4 regions of the Microlunatus aurantiacus genome follow, and region 2 is predicted to be linked to each of the others. Evidence: predicted binding sites of a transcription regulator. Region 2 holds the regulator's gene; each other region holds the start of a gene.
What was found. The regulator LexA, encoded in region 2, represses DNA repair genes until DNA is damaged. The targets are predictions, from matches to a motif close to TCGAACANNTGTTCGA.

Region 1 (4,207 bases), on a different contig from region 2:
TCGTCCCTGCACTACCAGGGCACCACGCGGATGGGTCCGACCGACGACGGGACCTCGGTCTGCAGCCCCGACCTCGAGGTGTGGGGCGTGAAGAACCTCTACCTCGGTGGCAACGGCGTCATCCCCACCGCGACCGCGTCGAACCCGACCCTCACCACCGTCGCCCTGGCCTGGCGCGCCGCCGCCCGTCTCGCCGCTCGTCTGGCGGACGCTCCCGCCGACCAGGCAGGCATCTCCGTCTGACCCGGCTTCGGCTGGCCGCATGGGGCTTACGACGTCGGCTGTTCTTGCGCGCGGAGTGTGGGAGTCGGCCGTTGCTGCACGCAGGGGAGCGCGTGGTGAGGCGTTCGCACGCGCGCGAGGCGGCGAGGCGTTCGCACGCCCGCGTCGTGGCAGCGGACGAACCGGCGGTCCTGGCCTGACGCGGCAAACTCCTGGTCGCGCGCGCCAGCAGCCACCCCAGGCGTCTTCCTGGGTGGCAGCCTCCCAGCGGACATGCTGCTCCCGGTCCGACGCGTCGGCCGTGCTGATCCGTTCTGGTGACTCGGCCGCTAGATCGGCATCGGCCTCAATCGGGCGGGTCTGGTTCCTCAGGTGGCTCAAGCCGATCAGGGGAATCGAAGGTCAACGGGTCCTGCACGTCCCAGGTGCTGATCATGATCCGGTGGTGGAGGATCGGTCGCTGCTCCGGGTCGATCCAGCGGGGCGGGACCCAGACCGGCAGACCCTGGGTGGTGATGACGCACTGCCAGCCCCGCTGGGCGAAGTGGCGGTGGTGGTAGCTGCACAGCAGGGTCAGGTTGTGGATGTTGGTGTCCCCGCCGTCCCACCACGAGATCACGTGGTGACGTTCGCAGAACTGCGGAGCCACCTGGCAGCCGGGGAACGAGCAGCCGCCGTCTCGGGCGATCAGGGCCAGCGTCTGAGCCGTCGAGGCGATCCGCTTCGCCCGGTAGAGGTCAAGCGGCTGCCTTCTCGCGCCCGTCACGCAGAACGCGATCTCGGCCTCGCCGACCAGGTCGCGTGCCGTGCGGGCAGAGCAGGGGGTGCCGTCGGCGTAGGTCCCGATCCCGTTGGCCTCGGTGAACTCGGCCCAGGTGAAGGTCAGGATCAAGGTCGCCGGTGTCCCGGACTGGGTCTCCGGTCGTTCGCCCGATCGCAGACAGGCGTCCAGGATCTCGGCGAAGGCGTCGTGACGGCGCTGCCCGATGGTGCGCTCGTCGTCGAGGACCCGCCTCCGGCCCGGCGCGCCCTCGGCATCGTCGGGTCGGTCGGTGCTTGTGCGGGGATGCATCAACGGCCCCAGCAGGGCGGCGAGCTTCGCGCCGACGGCTGGCGTGAACCGGAAGTCGCCCGCCCAGGAGCCGTCGGTGCGTTGCTTCAGGTGCAGGAACCGGCGGTGCTCGTGCTCGGCCTCGTCGGTGGGCAGGATGCCGTCCGGGTCGATGGCCTCGACCACCTTGGTCACCACTGTCTGCAGGTCCTTGAAACCGAGCCGGGTCGCCTGCTCCGTCAGCAACGCCTCCCCAGCCGCGACATCCGCCGGAGCGCAGTGACCGACCTTGCGCAGGGCCCCGTCGATCAGAGCGACCTGCTCCGGCGCCACCAGTCCGTCGCGGCGTGCACGAGCGATCTCCTCACGGATCGGGAGCAGGGTCTCTCCGAGCGGTGAGCGCCGCTCGGCCAGGTGCTCGGCGGCCCGCACCCGTCGCAACGCCTCCCCGGCCGAGACCCGCAGACCGGACACGAGCACCCCGACCATGGACCGTTCCGACAGGATTCCCGAGGCACCCTGCTCACTCCCGAACTCGATGAGAGCGCCGTCGACGACGGGGAGCTTGTTGCGGACCCGTTCCACGTGCCGGAGCACCTCGACCAGGCCGAATGCCCCGAGATCGGTGTGGGCGCCGTCGTCGACCAGCTTGATCAGGTGCTCGACGGCTGTCTCGGCCGCATCCACCGCTGCGAGCAGCGGATGATCCGCAGTCTCGTCAGGAGTCGGCCGGTTCATGTCTGAAGTATAGTCGAACACATGTTCGAATAAAGCCCCTCCGCCCATCAGGGTAGGCCCGGCGCTGTCATCTGGAGAAGATCATTGCCCCTACCGGAGCCTCCCGCTCCGACGTGAACCAGCGTGACGATCCGAGATCTTGCGGCGCCAACCGTTGATCGTGACCACGATCATCTCCGAGCGGTCGTGTCCGAACCTTCGAGGAGGAGGTTCTGGCGCGCTGAGCGGTCGGAAGCGTGACAGAACCTCCTGCTCGGTCAGTCCGGCGGAGGGCTCGTCCGTCTCGCCACCGGCGAACCGCGTCAGGGACGACCCGTACGATCCGTCGTGACGGGTCCACTCCGTCGGCGTCTGGCTGGTCGAGGACGGAGTTCGCATGCGGAGACGAGGGTCGAGGACCCGGCTGGCCGGTGTGCTCGTCGCGGTAGCCGTCCTGGCCACAGCCTGTCACGTGGCGCCGCCACTGGACCCTGAGTCAGAGCGCTCCGAGAGCCAGGGAACGCCGCTCACCGCGGATCCGGCCAAGGCGGAGGCGGTCCGTGCGGTGGTCGAGAGCGTACGGGCGTCATCCCACCTGCGGGCGGTGATCGTCCGCGTCACCTCGGGTGATCAGGAGATCCTCACCGAGGCGGTCGGCGAGTCGATGACGGGGGTGCCGGCCACCACGGCCATGCACTTCCGCAACGGGGCGGTGGCCATCTCCTACGTCGCTACGTTGGCGCTGCTGCTGGAGGAACAGGGCGCGCTCAGCCTGGACGACAAGGTGTCGCAGTATCTTCCGGACCTGCGGTACGCCGATCGGGTGACGATCGGCCAGCTCGCCCAGATGACCTCGGGGTACGCCGACTACGTGGCGGACCCGCTGATGGCCGACGCCCAGTACGCCGAGCCGTTCCGGCCGTGGACGCCGGAGGAGCTGATCGCCTACAGCACCGGGAAACCACTGGTGTACGCACCGGGCACCAACTGGAACTACTCCCACACCAACTACGTGATCCTCGGTCTCGTGATCGAGAAGGCGACCGGTCGGTCGGTCGATGACCTGCTGCAGGAGAAGGTGCTGGGTCCGCTCGGGTTGGAGAACACGGAGGACCCCGGGACTGCCGCCATCCCCGAACCGGCGCTGCACGCGTTCACCTCCGAGCGCCGGGAGTTCCTGAAGCTGAAGCCGGGCGAGCCCTTCATCGAGGAGTCGACCTACTGGAACCCGTCCTGGACGATCACCCGGGGAGCGGTCCAGACCACGAACATCTTCGATCTGAACACGACCGCACACGCCATCGGCTCCGGCCGGCTGCTGAAACCCGAGTCGTACCAGAAGATGATCACCCGTGACCTGATCGGCAAGACCACCGCGATCGACGGCTGCCCGACCTGCTTCCCGCAGTCGGTCGGCTACAGCTACGGCCTCGGCATCGTCACCAGCGGCAGCTGGGTGCTGCAGAATCCCTTGTTCAGTGGGGCGGCGGGAGCCTTCGGCTACCACCCGCCGACGAGGACGTCGATCGCGGTGGCGGTCACGTTCGAGCCGGAGGCGTTCGACCCGGCCACGGGGGGCTATGCGAACGCCGCCGATCAGCTGTGGCGACTCATCGGCGAGACGGTGGTGCCCGACGACCCGCCGCCCATCCGGCGCTGACCGGCACGCACGTGCACGATCAGGTCACCGCAGAACTGGTCGATCTGGCCGCAGGCGTCGGGCTCCAGCCGATGCGGATGCTGCAGGCGGGACCCGGTCGCGCCACGCTGCAGGCCCGGGACAGGTCGGGCGAGCGGTTCGTGCTCAAGACCGCGTCAGCACCGGGCGCTCTGGCCGGGGACGTGGAGGCGAACGCGATCCTGGCCGCCGAGGGTCTGCCGGTGCCGCAGATCGTCGCGTACGTCGACGGCTCACCGTCGGTGCTGGTGCTGCGCTGGATCGACGGCGACCCGATCAGCTCGCGCAGCCCGCTGGGGGCGCAACGAGAGGTCGGCCGGATGCTGCGTACGGTGCACCGGCTGCCTGGCGGGCCGCCGTACTCGGGTCAGCCGACGGTCCACGGCTGGATCACCGCGTGGACCGAGGAGCTGATCGCCTGGTGGCCGTCGGCCGGCGGTACGCAGGACCAGGTGGGGACGCTGCGTCGGCGGCTCGATGATCTTGCTCCGGTCCTCGCCGACCGCTCCGGGAGTCTCACCCTGTTCGACGGTCGCGCC
Region 2 (4,207 bases):
GGCTGCGTCGGTCGGGTTGCGCGAGGACGAGCGCGTCCGGGACACCGCGGCGGCGCCGCCGCGCACCGAGGACGACGAGCGCCAGCCGTGGCTCGGCATCGACGTCGGCTCGCCGTTCTCGTACGAGAAGCAGGGCATCCTCTACCTCGCCCGGCGGATGCCGCAGCCGGGTCGAGACGGGATCAGCGAGGCCGTGCTGGAGGAGGTCGCCGAGCTGGTCTGGGCCGCCGGTGGCCGCACGTTGGGGTTGTTCTCCTCCCGCCGAGCAGCCGAGACCGCCGCCGTGCACGTCCGCAAGCAGCTGCCCAAGCTGAAGATCCTCTGCCAGGGGGACGCCCAGCTGTCGGAGCTGACCCGACGCTTCGTGGCCGAGGAGGAGTCCTCGCTGTTCGGGACGCTGTCGCTCTGGCAGGGCATCGACGTGCCGGGATCCACCTGCCGGCTGGTCATCATCGACCGGATCCCGTTCCCCCGACCGGACGAGCCGCTCACCGTGGCCCGCCAGCGGGCCGTCGCCGAGGCGGGCGGCAACGGGTTCATGGCGGTGGCCGCCAGCCACGCGGCGCTGCTGCTGGCCCAGGGGTCCGGACGGCTGATCCGACGGGTGAGCGACCGCGGGGTGGTCGCCGTCCTCGACCCGCGCCTGGTCACGGCCCGCTACGGCTCGTACCTGCGCTCCTCGATGCCGCCGATGTGGACCACGAGCGACCGGGAGACCGCGATCGGCGCGCTCCGGCGGCTGGACGAGACCGACTGACGAGCCGATCCGCCCCGGTGGTGGCGGCTGTAACACACGTGTGTGAGGCTCCCGGTATGGAGCACTCCTACGATTTCGACCTCGCGGTGATCGGCTCGGGCCCGGGCGGTCAGAAGGCGGCCATCATGGCGGCGAAGCTCGGCAAGCGGGTCTGTGTCATCGACGGGAAGCAGATGGTCGGCGGCGTCTGCGTCAACACCGGCACGATCCCGTCCAAGACGCTGCGCGAGGCCGTCCTCTACCTGACCGGGATGCAGCAGCGCGACATGTACGGCGCCAGCTACCGGGTCAAGAACGAGATCACCATCAGTGACCTGCTGAGCCGGCTCCAGCACGTGATCGGCCGCGAGATCGAGGTGATCCGCAACCAGCTGCTGCGCAACCACATCGAGCTGATGGCCGGCAGCGCGTCCTTCCTGGACCCCCACACCCTGTCGATCGACGGCGACGACCTGTCGACCATGCGGACGCTGACCGCCGCCAAGATCGTCGTGGCCACCGGCACCACGCCGGCCCGTCCGAAGTCCATCGACTTCGACGGCGTACGGGTGCTGGACTCCGACCAGATCCTGACCCTGGAGAGGGTGCCCGACTCGTTGGTGGTCGTCGGGGCCGGCGTCATCGGCGCCGAGTACGCGTCCATCTTCGCCGCCCTCGGCACCCGGGTCACCCTGGTCGAGAAGCGCGCCCAGATGCTCGACTTCTGCGACCAGGAGATCGTGGAGTCGTTGAAGTTCCACCTGCGTGACCTGTCCATGTCCTTCCGCTTCGGTGAGGAGGTGGCCTCGGTGGAGAGCTCCGGCCACGGGACGGTGACCACGCTCGCCTCGGGCAAGCGGATCGCCGCCGAGGTGGTGATGTACTCCGCCGGACGGCAGGGCAACACGGACGCGCTCGACCTGGGGATGGCGGGACTCGAGGCCGACGACCGCGGCCGGTTGGTGGTCGACGACACGTACGCGACAGCAGTTCCCCACATCTACGCGGTCGGCGACGTGATCGGCTTCCCGGCGCTGGCCGCGACCTCCATGGACCAGGGGCGGCTGGCGGCCGCGTACGCGTTCGGCGAGACCGTCAACGAGCTGCACCACCTGCAGCCCATCGGCATCTACTCCATCCCCGAGATCTCCTACTGCGGCCGCAGCGAGGTCGAGCTCACCAAGGACGCGGTCCCGTTCGAGGTCGGGATCTCCCGCTACCGCGAGCTGGCCCGCGGACAGATCATCGGCGACTCGTACGGGATGCTGAAGCTGATCGTGCACGCCGACACCCGGGAGATCCTCGGGGTGCACGTGTTCGGGACCAACGCCACCGAGCTGGTGCACATCGGACAGGCGGTGATGGGCTGCGGCGGCACCGTCGACTACCTGGTCAACACGGTCTTCAACTACCCGACGCTCTCGGAGGCCTACAAGGTCGCCGCGCTCGACGTGGCCAACAAGCTCCGAGCCGTCGCCCGCTTCACGAACCAGATGACGACCAACGAGCCCAGCTTGTTGTGAGGGCGGTCGCCGGCGCTACAGCCGGCGCAGGACCGCCACGACCTTGCCCAGGATCGACGCGTGGTTGCCGTCGATCGGGTCGTACGCAGGGTTGTGCGGCATCAGCCAGACCTGGTCGTCGGTGCGCTTGAAGGTCTTGACCGTGGCCTCGTCGTTCAGCAGGGCGGCCACGATGTCGCCGTTGATCGCCGTGGGCTGCTGACGCACGACCACCCAGTCCCCGTCGCAGATGGCGGCGTCGATCATGGAGTCGCCCCGGACCTCGAGCAGGAACACGGTGCCCTCGCCGACGAGCTGACGTGGGAGGGCGAACACGTCCTCCACCCGCTCCTCGGCCAGGATCGGACCGCCGGCCGCGATCCGCCCGATCACCGGCACGTGCACCGGCTCCGGGTAGGCGTCGTTGATGCCCGTCTCGTCGACCTCGACCTCGACCTCGGCCCGGGTGGGCGACAGCGGCCGCACCCTGGCCGCGTCGTTCGCCCCGGGAAGCAGGACCTCCAGCGCCCGTGGGCGGTTCGGGTCTCGACGCAGGAAGCCCTTGCCCTCCAGCACCTTCAGCTGGTGGGCGACGCTGGACGAGGACGCCAGCCCGACCGCGTCGCCCATCTCCCGGATGCTCGGCGGGTAGCCACGGGTCTCGACCGTCTCCTTGATCATCTCCAGGATCCGACGCTGCCGCAGCGTGAGGCCGTCGACACCGGCCGGGCCGTCGGGCAGCGTCGACACCTGACCCGTCTCGCCCAGCTGGGCGGCGACCTCGCTCGCTCGCGGGCGACCGCGCTTGCGCTGCGGCGTGGGGGGCTGCTCGTCCTTCGTGTTCGCCATGAGCAGCACTCTAGGGAAGGTCCGGCAGCCAATCAAACATCTGTTCGAGCGTGTCGTGACCGGGCTGCGGCGTCGCTGTGTCCGTGACCCCGGGCCCCCCGGACGACTGTCAGACCCTCCTGGTCGACTCTCACACCGGCCCGGGGGCGCGACGAACCAGAAGTGTCAGTGGCGGCGGGCAGGATCACGACCGAGAAGTTTTTCGAAAAGCCTTGCCAATCTCCTGAGGGCCGGGTAAGAATTCAAACAGGCGTTCTATCGAATGTCCGTTCGAGGTAGGAGGAAGCAATGACCCAGCTCCTGGTGGACCGGACCATGGTCGACGGGTGCGGCGAGATCGCACCGGCGGCCGTGCCGGCGACCCCGGCACCGCGGGCGCGACGCACTCCTGCTCGACAGCAGCCGGGACGCCAGGTGCGTCCGGGCCGGTCCCGGCGTGGATCGGGTCGCTCGTCCGTGCCGACCCTCCGGCCGGCAGCCTTCTGGGTGGCGCCGGACTCGGCGCGGCGTTCCGGAGCTGTCCGCTCCTGCACGCCTGCGGCGCCAGTGCTGGCCGAGGTCGCGGTCTCCCGCCCGACCTGGCGGTTGACCGATCGCGGTGTGGCGGTGGTCCTGGTGGTGGGGCTGATGATCATGGTCGCTGCGCTCACCGTGGTCGGTCTGACGGCGATGTCGGTGACCGGTGAAGGCCACCAGGTGAGCGTGTCCGCGGGTCTGCCCCGCTGAGGCCTGGTTCGTGCCGGGTTCGAGCCGGCCGCGATCGACCGGCCGGGATCGACCGGCCGCTCAGGGCGCGTCGCGCGGAGCCAGGTGTGCCCAGCAGCCGGGGTCGGTCCGGAGCACGTCGCGCAGTGACTGCGGGCTCCGTCCGGTGACCTGTTCGACCGTGTCGCTGACGGTCGCCACCTCGCCGTTGGCGATGGCCTGGTAGGAGCTGACCCAGCCTGTCACCTCGAAGTCGGGGGCGCCGTAGCCGCGGCGCGAGGCGTAGGCCTCGTCCTCGGACTCGGGGATGTAGCGCACCTCTCGACCGCTCACCGAGCTCAGCTCCGCGGCGACCTCGGTGAGTGTGAGTGCGGCGGGTCCCGTCACGTCCAGGGTCGCCCCCTGCCACCGCGCC
Region 3 (4,207 bases), on a different contig from region 2:
AGGAGATGATGCGGGTCGTCGTGGCCGAGGGGACCGGGTCGTCGGCGCAGATCTCCGGCGTCGACGTGGCCGGCAAGACCGGCACCGCCCAGTCCGACCCGACGCGGAAGCCCTTCGCCTGGTTCACGTCGTTCGCCCCCGTGGACGACCCCAAGGTCGCGGTCGCGGTGATCGTGGAGGACGCCGACATCCCGCGGCAGGACATCGCCGGGGGGCGGGTGGCCGCACCGATCGCCCGCGCCACGATGCAGGCGGCCCTGTCGTGAGGGCTCGACCCGGTCAGGCAGGCACCCCGGCGGGTCGGGCCGGCACCAGAGCAGGTGAGGCTGGCACCCGAGCGGGTCGGGCCAGCACCCGGGCGGGCAGCCGGAACACCCCTCGCCGCCCGGTCGTCGGGCAACCCGCACCCCTCGGGGTGGTCGTGCGACCTGCCGTGGTCGTGGGAGGGTCGACGAGCGTGGCCGCGGTGTCGGCGGGAGTGCCGAGGATGAGAGGACTGAGGAGATGACGAGCCAGCCCAAGCTGGTCGGGGGACGCTACGAGCTGAGCGGGCTGCTCGGCCGCGGCGGGATGGCCGAGGTCCACCGGGCGCTCGACCTCCGACTGGGGCGACCCGTGGCGGTCAAGGAGCTGCGCGCCGATCTGGCGACCGACCCGACCTTCCAGGCCCGGTTCCGTCGTGAGGCGCAGTCCGCCGCCGGTCTCAACCACCCGACCATCGTCGCCGTCTACGACACCGGGGAGGAGACGAACCCGGTCACCGGGACCTCGATCCCGTACATCGTGATGGAGCTCGTCGAGGGCCAGACGCTGCGGGACGTGCTCCGCGAGGGCCGCAAGCTGCTGCCCGAACGGGCGCTGGAGCTGACAGTCGGTGTGCTGGACGCACTGAGCTACAGCCACAAGGCCGGCATCGTGCACCGCGACATCAAGCCGGCCAACGTGATGCTGACCCCCACCGGTCAGGTCAAGGTGATGGACTTCGGCATCGCCCGGGCGGTCGCCGACACCTCGGCGACGATGACCCAGACGGCGGCGGTGATCGGCACGGCCCAGTACCTGTCGCCCGAGCAGGCCCGCGGCGAGACCGTGGACGCCCGCAGCGACATCTACTCGGCGGGCTGCCTGCTCTACGAGCTGCTGGTCGGACGGCCGCCCTTCGTCGGCGACTCGCCGGTGAGCGTGGCCTACCAGCACGTCCGCGAGCAACCCGTCCCGCCCAGCCGGCTCGACCCCGAGATCACCCCCGACATCGACGCCATCACGCTCAAGGCGCTGGCCAAGGACGCCGACGACCGCTACCAGTCGGCCCGGGAGTTCAAGAACGACATCACCCGGGTGCTGGCGGGACAGCAGGCGACCGCCGTGGTCCCCCGACCGCTGCCCGAGTCGGACGTGCCGACTCGCGTCGCCACCCGCCCGGTGCCCACGCCGCCGCCCCCGGTGGACGACGACATCGACGAGGAGCCGAAGAAGCGCGGCGGACTCATCGCCCTCGTCGTCGTCCTCGCCGTCCTGCTGCTGGGCGGAGTGGCCTGGGGCGTCTACCGGTGGACGCAGCCGAACGAACCACCACCGCCCGCCCTCGTCGCGGTGCCGAACGTGCTCACCTACACCGCCGACCAGGCGACCGCGCGCCTCGAGGGGGTCGGTCTCAAGGCCACGGTGCGCGAGGTGAACGGACCGGCTGACACCAAGGGCCAGGTGACTCAGCAGGACCCGATCGCGGAGACCCAGGTCGAGGTCGACAGCTCGGTCACGATCACCGTCAACCAGGGTCCGGAGACCGCTGCCATCCCCGACGGGCTGGTCGGTCGGGACCGCAAGGCGGCCGAGGACCGGCTGAACGAGGCCGGCTTCGACTCCGTGGACGCCAAGGCGGCCACGTCGGAGCCGAACGACGCCAAGGCCGGTCAGGTGCTCACGGTGAGTCCCAAGGAGGGCGCGACGGTCCCGCTCTCGACCAAGGTCACGCTCACCTACGCCACCGGGGAGTCGACCGTTCCCAACCTCGTCGGCGTGAACCGGGAACGGGCCGAGACCGACGCCAAGGCGGCCGGCTTCAAGGTCCGCTTCACCGAGCAGCCGACCGACGAGCAGCCCGCCGGACTGGTCGTCTCCCAGGACCCGGCCTCCGGCTCGACGCTGGCCCGCGGGGAGACGATCTCGCTCGTGGTCGCCGCGACTCCCCCGCCGTCGCCGTCCCCGACCCCGACTCCCCCGCCCACCTCGGCCCCACCGAGCACCCCCACCACCCCGGAGCCGTCCGACACCCCGAGCTGAGCTCCGGAGCGGGCACGGGGCGGGCGGGGCTGGCGGGCGGGGCCGGCGGGCGGGGCTGGCGGGCGGGGCCGGCGGGCGGAGCCAGGCGTCCGTTCTCCGACCACTGTCGGCGTACGCGCCCGTGCTGTCGGCAGGAGCGTGCGCTCTCCGACCATGGTCGCCAGGTCGCCGCGTACGGACGGCGGGAGCGGGCGGCGGAGACGGGTGGCGGGGGCGGGTGGCGGGGGCGGGCGTTTCCGACCACTGTCGACTTCTGCGCTCCGTCCGCTCGGCGGGAGCCTGCGCCTCCCGCCCGCGGCGAACGCTGCGGTTCGCCTAATAGAACACGGGATCGAATAGGGGTACACTCGGCGCATGTCCGTGATGACCGCACTGCAGGGGTCCCTGTTCGAGCTCGACGCGGCGCCCGGGTTGGGCCCGCTGGCCGATCTCGTCGTCCGGCACCGGCTCGGCCGGGGCGCGTGGGTGGATCTGCTGCCCGGGTGGCTGGGTTGCGCCGATGAGGTGTACGACCGGTTGCTCGACGTCGACTGGCAGGCCGAGCGACGTCAGATGTACGAGCGGGTGGTCGACGTGCCCCGGCTGCTGCGGTTCTACGGCGAGGGCGAGGAGCTTCCCCACCCGACGCTGACCACGGCGCGGCAGGCCCTCAACCAGCACTACGGCCCCGAGCTGGGCGAGCCGTTCACCACCGCCGGGATGTGTCTCTACCGGGACGGCCGCGACTCGGTGGCCTGGCACGGCGACACGATCGGCCGGGGCCGGAGCGAGGACACCATGGTCGCCATCCTCTCGCTGGGATCGGCGCGGGAGTTCCTGCTCCGCCCGCGGGGCGGCGGCGCGACCATCCGGCATCGACTGGGACACGGCGACCTCATCGTGATGGGCGGGTCCTGCCAGCGCACCTGGGAGCATGCGGTCCCCAAGACCTCCCGCCCCGTCGGGCCGCGGATGAGCGTGCAGTTCCGACCCCGCGGGGTGCGCTGACCGCAGGATCCGGGCGGACGACCCGCGCCCGGTCGGATCGCGGTGGCCCGACGGAAGCGAGAGCAGGAGCACGGGAGCGGGATCCGGTGGGTGCCGCGGGAACGAGAATGTGCGGCAGGATCGGGACGTGACCGACTACGGCCAGGATCTCCAGTTCGGTACGTTCCTCACCCCCGACGCGAGCCGGCCCGATCAGGTCGTCGAGCTGGGGCTGCTGACGGAGGCGGCCGGTCTCGACCTGGCCACCGTCCAGGACCACCCGTACCAGGCCCGGTTCCTGGACAGCTGGGCGCTGATCGGCACCATCGCGGCGCGGACCAGCACGCTGCGACTGACCACCAACGTGACCAACCTGCCGCTGCGGCCGCCGTTCGTGCTGGCCAAGACCGTGGCCAGTCTCGACCTCCTCAGCCGCGGGAGGATCGAGCTGGGGATCGGAGCCGGCGCGTTCTGGGACGCCGTGGTGGCGGCCGGTGGTCCCCGGCGGACGCCGAAGGAGGCCGTCGCCGCGCTGGCCGAGGGCATCGAGATCATCCGGGCCACATGGGACGCCGCCCGGCGCTCCGTCCGGGTCTACGGGACGCACTACCGGGTCGTCGGCGCGCATCCCGGTCCCGCGCCGGCCCACGCCATGGAGATCTGGGTCGGGGCCATCGGACCCAAGATGCTGGCGCTGACCGGCCGGTCGGCCGATGGCTGGCTGCCGTCGCAGGCGTACGTGCCGCCGGACCAGCTGGCCGAGAAGAACGCGCGGATCGACGAGGCAGCGCTGGCGGCCGGGCGGGACCCCGGGCAGATCCGCCGGCTCTACAACGTGAACCCGTCCACCGATCCGGCCTGGGCCGAGCAGCTCGCCGAGCTCGCCCTCGTCCACGGCGCCAGCACCTTCATCGTCGCCGGCGATGACGCGCAGGTGATCCAGCGCTTCGGGAGCGAG
Region 4 (4,207 bases), on a different contig from region 2:
ACCTGGTGCCGGGCAGCAAGGAGTCCCGGATCGCGGCCGGGGTGGCCAAGGGTCCGTACGGCTCGTACGTGCTGGTGGCCGGGCACCCCTTCGTGGACGTCTGGCAGGCGGTCAAACCCGCCAAGCTGGGGCTGCAGTCGTGGCCCCACGTGCCGCGTGGCACCGACATCAAGCACGGCACCTGCGCGGCCCTCGGCTGGCCGCACCGGGACCAGGCCGACATCGCCCGCGCCTGGCAGCGGATCCTGGCCACCGTGACCAGCTGGACCGACCTGGAGCGGGGTCTGCTGACCCCGGTCGAGCAGCTGATCGACTTCGTGACCCAGGACCACCTCTCCTAGCCGGTGAGCCGCGACGGACCAGCGGTCAGGTCCTTGCCCATCACCTGGTCTGTCGGCGACTGCTTGCCCAGCCGTTGCCAGCCCCGGTTGGTGTACAGCCGAACGGCCGGTGCCCTGGGGTCATCCGTGGTGCCGAGCAGGGCCCGGCGGTGTGGGAGATCGGACAGCAGGGTGTCGTGCAGCCGCCCGCCGACCCCCTGGCCGCGGACCTCGGCGAGCGCGGCCAGCTCGACGAGCTCGAAGTGCCCGCCGACCCAGTCCGCCACCGTCAGGCCCAGCCGGTCGAGGACCAGATCGGACCAGTACTGACCCCGCTGGCCGGTGTAGCCCCAGCCGAAGCCGACCAGCCGGTCGTCGTCGTGGGCCGTGGCCAGGCGGAAGTCGGCGCGGGCGCGGTGCCGATCCCACACGTCCGTCCGCCAGGCCTCGGCATCGTCCGGCGGACCGAAGACCTCGTTCCACACCTGGAGAACCGCTTCGCGGTGCCGGGCTGCCCCGTCGCCGTCGTGGAGATCGATCCTGATCACGGCGTCATTGTGGAGGATCCGTGACGCGCTGGGAAGTGATCCGGCACCGGCTCAGGCCAGCCAGCGTCGGGCCTCGTCCCACCACCCCAGGCCGAGCATCGACCGGCCGATGATCACCGGCAGGCAGGCCTGCTCTGCCCCGGTCAACGGACGACGAGCCGTGTAGCCGTCCAGGAACGCCGCCTGGGCTTCCGGCGACAGGGGTTTCCAGTCGTGGTACCAGGTGCCGAGCAGGCACACAGCACGGGCCAGGTCGGCCACGGCAGTGTCCAGGCGCGCCTCCTCGAAGTCGAGGAGGCCGGTGATCGTGACGCCGTGGGTCAGGATGTTCGCGCCCCGGTAGTCGGCGTGCACCGGCTGGCGGGGTAGCTCGGGGAGGTCACGCGCCCGCTGCTCGAGCCGGGACCTCAGCTCGGCCGGCGCTCCCGGGACCCCTGGCCCACCGCCGGCCACCGGCCGCGCGTGCTCGAGCCGCGCGGCGTCGGGCCAGTCAGCCACGTGCTCGTGCAGCGACGCCAGCATCTCGCCGGCTGCACGGACCTGCTCGAGATCACCGCCGTCGAGCAGCTCCCCGGACAGCACCGGCTGGATCCCGAGGGATCGACCGTCACGCAGCAGCTGGTGATCGCCGGCGACCGTCGGCAGCGGCGGCGCGACGGGTAGCCCCCTTCCGGACAGCCAACGGACGAGAGCAGCTCGAGCAGCCAACGAGTCGTGCGCCGCAGCGAGCCGACAGACCTTGATCAGCAGCCGTCCGGCGTCGCGTGCCGTCACCCAGAACATCACGTTGTGGGCACTGATCACCATCCGGTCGAGGCTCTCCAGCCCGAGCTCGTAGTCCTCGGCGAGCACCCGAACCGCCCAGTCCGCGGCCGCATCGGCCGACGGGAAGCCGAACCTGCGCCCCAGCTCCACGGCAGCATCCGTGCGCTCCCAGAGCATCTCCGGGCGGGCGGTGATCATGATGCGGGGGCGTCGTGCCGGAACAGGACGGACACCCCGTCACGACGGTGGAGGATGTCTCCCGCTCCGCAGATGTCCACCAGGCCATTGAAGCCCTGAGCACCCTCTCCGTAGCTGTGCGACGCACCGAACGTGAGCCGGATCTTGCTTGTGTGGTTGGGAAATCGGACCTTCCGGTCTTGTTCTCGAACACCTGTTCGACTATGATGAGGGGTATAACTCCGCGGTCCTCTGGCGATCCTGCAGCACCTGTGCTGCAGGCTGCGGTGGACTCGCTCGACGTGGCCGTCGAGCACCTGATCAAGCTGGTCGACGACGGCGCGTTGATCGACCTCGGAGCGTTCGGACTGGTCGACATCCTGCAGGCGCTGGAGCGGGTGCGCAACAAGCTCCCCGTCGTGGACCGGGCGATGATCCAGTACGGCACCGAGCAGGGGGTGCCGGCCGTGCTGTGTGAGCGCACGATGACCCGGGTCCTCACCAACGGCCTCAAGATCTCGGTAGGGGAGGCCTCCCGGCGGGTCCGCGCAGCAGAGCACCTCGCCGACCGCACCAGCATGACCGGCGAGCCGCTGGAACCGGTCCGGCCCCACCTGGCGGCCGCCCAACGGGATGGGCGGGTGAACCCAGAGCAGGTCGCGTTGATCGATTCCGCCCTGCGCAAGGTGAAGCACTGTGAGGCAGCAGCGCTGGAGTCCGGTGAGATGCTGTTGGTCGAGCAGGCGACGCAGCTGGCTACAAGGATCTCGACCTGGTCACCGCGAAGCTGATCGACGCCATCGATCCGGACGGGGTCCTGCCGGCCGACGAGGCCGAGCACAGACTGCGCCGGTTCTTTCATCTCCAGCACCGCAGGGACGGATCTTGGGCCGGGGACTTCCGTCTGACCCCGGACGTTGGTCACAAGCTGGCCGCCCTGCTCGGGCCGCTGACCAAGCCACACAGCACCAGGTTCGAGACCCCAGCCGAGAACCACTCCCCCGACGCCGCCTCCTCGAGCACCACGCACCTCGTGGCGGACGACAGGACTCGTGGACAGCGTCAGCACGACGCCCTGGCGGGGGTGCTCGACGCCGCCCTGCGGGGCAACGACCTGCCCGCTGCCGGAGGCACCCCAACGACGTTGATCATCACCATGCCGTGGGAGGACTTCCTCAGCGACCGCGGCATGGGTGCGTACGACGACGGCTCCCCCGTCTCCGCAAGGACCGCACGACGACTGGCCGACCAGGCCGACATCGCGGTGTGCTTGAAGAACAGTCGCGGCGCCGTCCTCGATCTCTACCGGACTCGGCGGATCGCCTCCCTCGCCCAGACCCTGGCGCTGATCGCCCGCGACGCCGGCTGCAGCTTCCCCGGCTGCGACATGGCGCCCCAGTGGTGCGAGCGGCATCATGTGAACGCCTGGTACGACGGCGGGGACACCAACATCGGCAACCTGACCCTGGTCTGCTCCTACCACCATCACCAGTTCGCCCAGCGCGGCTGGCAGTGCGTGATCAACACCGACGGCCTCCCGGTCTGGATCCCGCCCCCGTGGATCGACCGCCAGCGGCGGCCGATCCTGAACGCCCGGATCACCCTCAACAACTGGGATCCGCAGGACCCGCTCGACGCCCATCCACCTCTGTTCGGTGATGCACCGGATGCCCCCTCACCAGCCGATGGAACAACTGGCTGACCAGGGTCGCAGTCACGTCGGCACCCCTCGCCCGCGACGTAGACCGCCGCAGGAGCCTGCACGGCAGAAGCCGCGCCGACCGCCGACGGCGACACACAGCACGACCACCCGCGAGTGCCACGGATTCCACGAACCGCCAGGCGTACGGCGTCCGGGGCTCGCTCGTGCGGTCAGCGCCGCCTGGGTCAGTCGACGAGCTCGCGCACCACGGCGTCGGCCAGCAGCCGACCGTCGAGCGTCAGTCGCAGCCGGTCCTCAGCCACCGTGAGCAGTGACCGTGCCGCCAGGTCACTCACCCGAGCGCGACCGCGCCCCGACAGCCGGTCCAACGACATGCCCTCGGCGAGACGGATCTCCAGCAGCACCTGCTCCAGCCGACGGTCCTCCGCGGTGAGGATCTCGCGGGCGTACGCCGGGGAGTCACCCGTGGCCAACCGGGCGGCGTACGCGGCGGGGTGCTTGACGTTCCACCAGCGCGTGCCACCGACGTGGCTGTGGGCGCCGGGACCGATCCCCCACCAGTCGTCCCCGCGCCAGTAGCCCAGGTTGTGCCGGCATGCCGCCTCGGGCCGACGAGCCCAGTTGGAGACCTCGTACGCCGAGTAGCCCGCGCTCGACAGCAGCTCCTCGGCCAGCAGGTACTTGTCGGCAAGGTCGTCGTCGTCGGGCAGCGGCAGCTCTCCTCGGCGCACCCG

Region 1: the regulator LexA is predicted to act here: its motif matches at 2,025-2,040, upstream of ABD714_RS12290 (HNH endonuclease signature motif containing protein).
Region 3: the regulator LexA is predicted to act here: its motif matches at 2,603-2,618, upstream of ABD714_RS09950 (alpha-ketoglutarate-dependent dioxygenase AlkB).
Region 4: the regulator LexA is predicted to act here: its motif matches at 2,017-2,032, upstream of ABD714_RS04015 (DUF222 domain-containing protein).

What each region holds. Positions count from the first base shown of each region.
Region 1 covers NZ_BAAAYX010000009.1:150,523-154,729, reverse strand. Annotated here, with positions in the region: gene ABD714_RS12295 (GMC oxidoreductase) at 1-243, shown strand, start outside; gene ABD714_RS12290 (HNH endonuclease signature motif containing protein) at 569-2,011, opposite strand; gene ABD714_RS12285 (serine hydrolase domain-containing protein) at 2,463-3,650, shown strand; gene ABD714_RS12280 (phosphotransferase enzyme family protein) at 3,662-4,207, shown strand, end outside.
Region 2 covers NZ_BAAAYX010000003.1:398,650-402,856, reverse strand. Annotated here, with positions in the region: gene ABD714_RS07445 (ATP-dependent DNA helicase) at 1-757, shown strand, start outside; gene sthA (Si-specific NAD(P)(+) transhydrogenase) at 814-2,259, shown strand; gene lexA (transcriptional repressor LexA) at 2,275-3,087, opposite strand; gene ABD714_RS07430 (hypothetical protein) at 3,376-3,813, shown strand; gene ABD714_RS07425 (SDR family oxidoreductase) at 3,874-4,207, opposite strand, start outside.
Region 3 covers NZ_BAAAYX010000004.1:455,696-459,902, forward strand. Annotated here, with positions in the region: gene ABD714_RS09940 (peptidoglycan D,D-transpeptidase FtsI family protein) at 1-266, shown strand, start outside; gene pknB (Stk1 family PASTA domain-containing Ser/Thr kinase) at 505-2,283, shown strand; gene ABD714_RS09950 (alpha-ketoglutarate-dependent dioxygenase AlkB) at 2,638-3,270, shown strand; gene ABD714_RS09955 (LLM class flavin-dependent oxidoreductase) at 3,398-4,207, shown strand, end outside.
Region 4 covers NZ_BAAAYX010000002.1:834,328-838,534, reverse strand. Annotated here, with positions in the region: gene ABD714_RS04030 (DUF3097 domain-containing protein) at 1-341, shown strand, start outside; gene ABD714_RS04025 (GNAT family N-acetyltransferase) at 338-868, opposite strand; gene ABD714_RS04020 (phosphotransferase) at 920-1,831, opposite strand; gene ABD714_RS04015 (DUF222 domain-containing protein) at 2,083-2,601, shown strand; gene ABD714_RS04010 (HNH endonuclease signature motif containing protein) at 2,583-3,512, shown strand; gene hemW (radical SAM family heme chaperone HemW) at 3,698-4,207, opposite strand, start outside.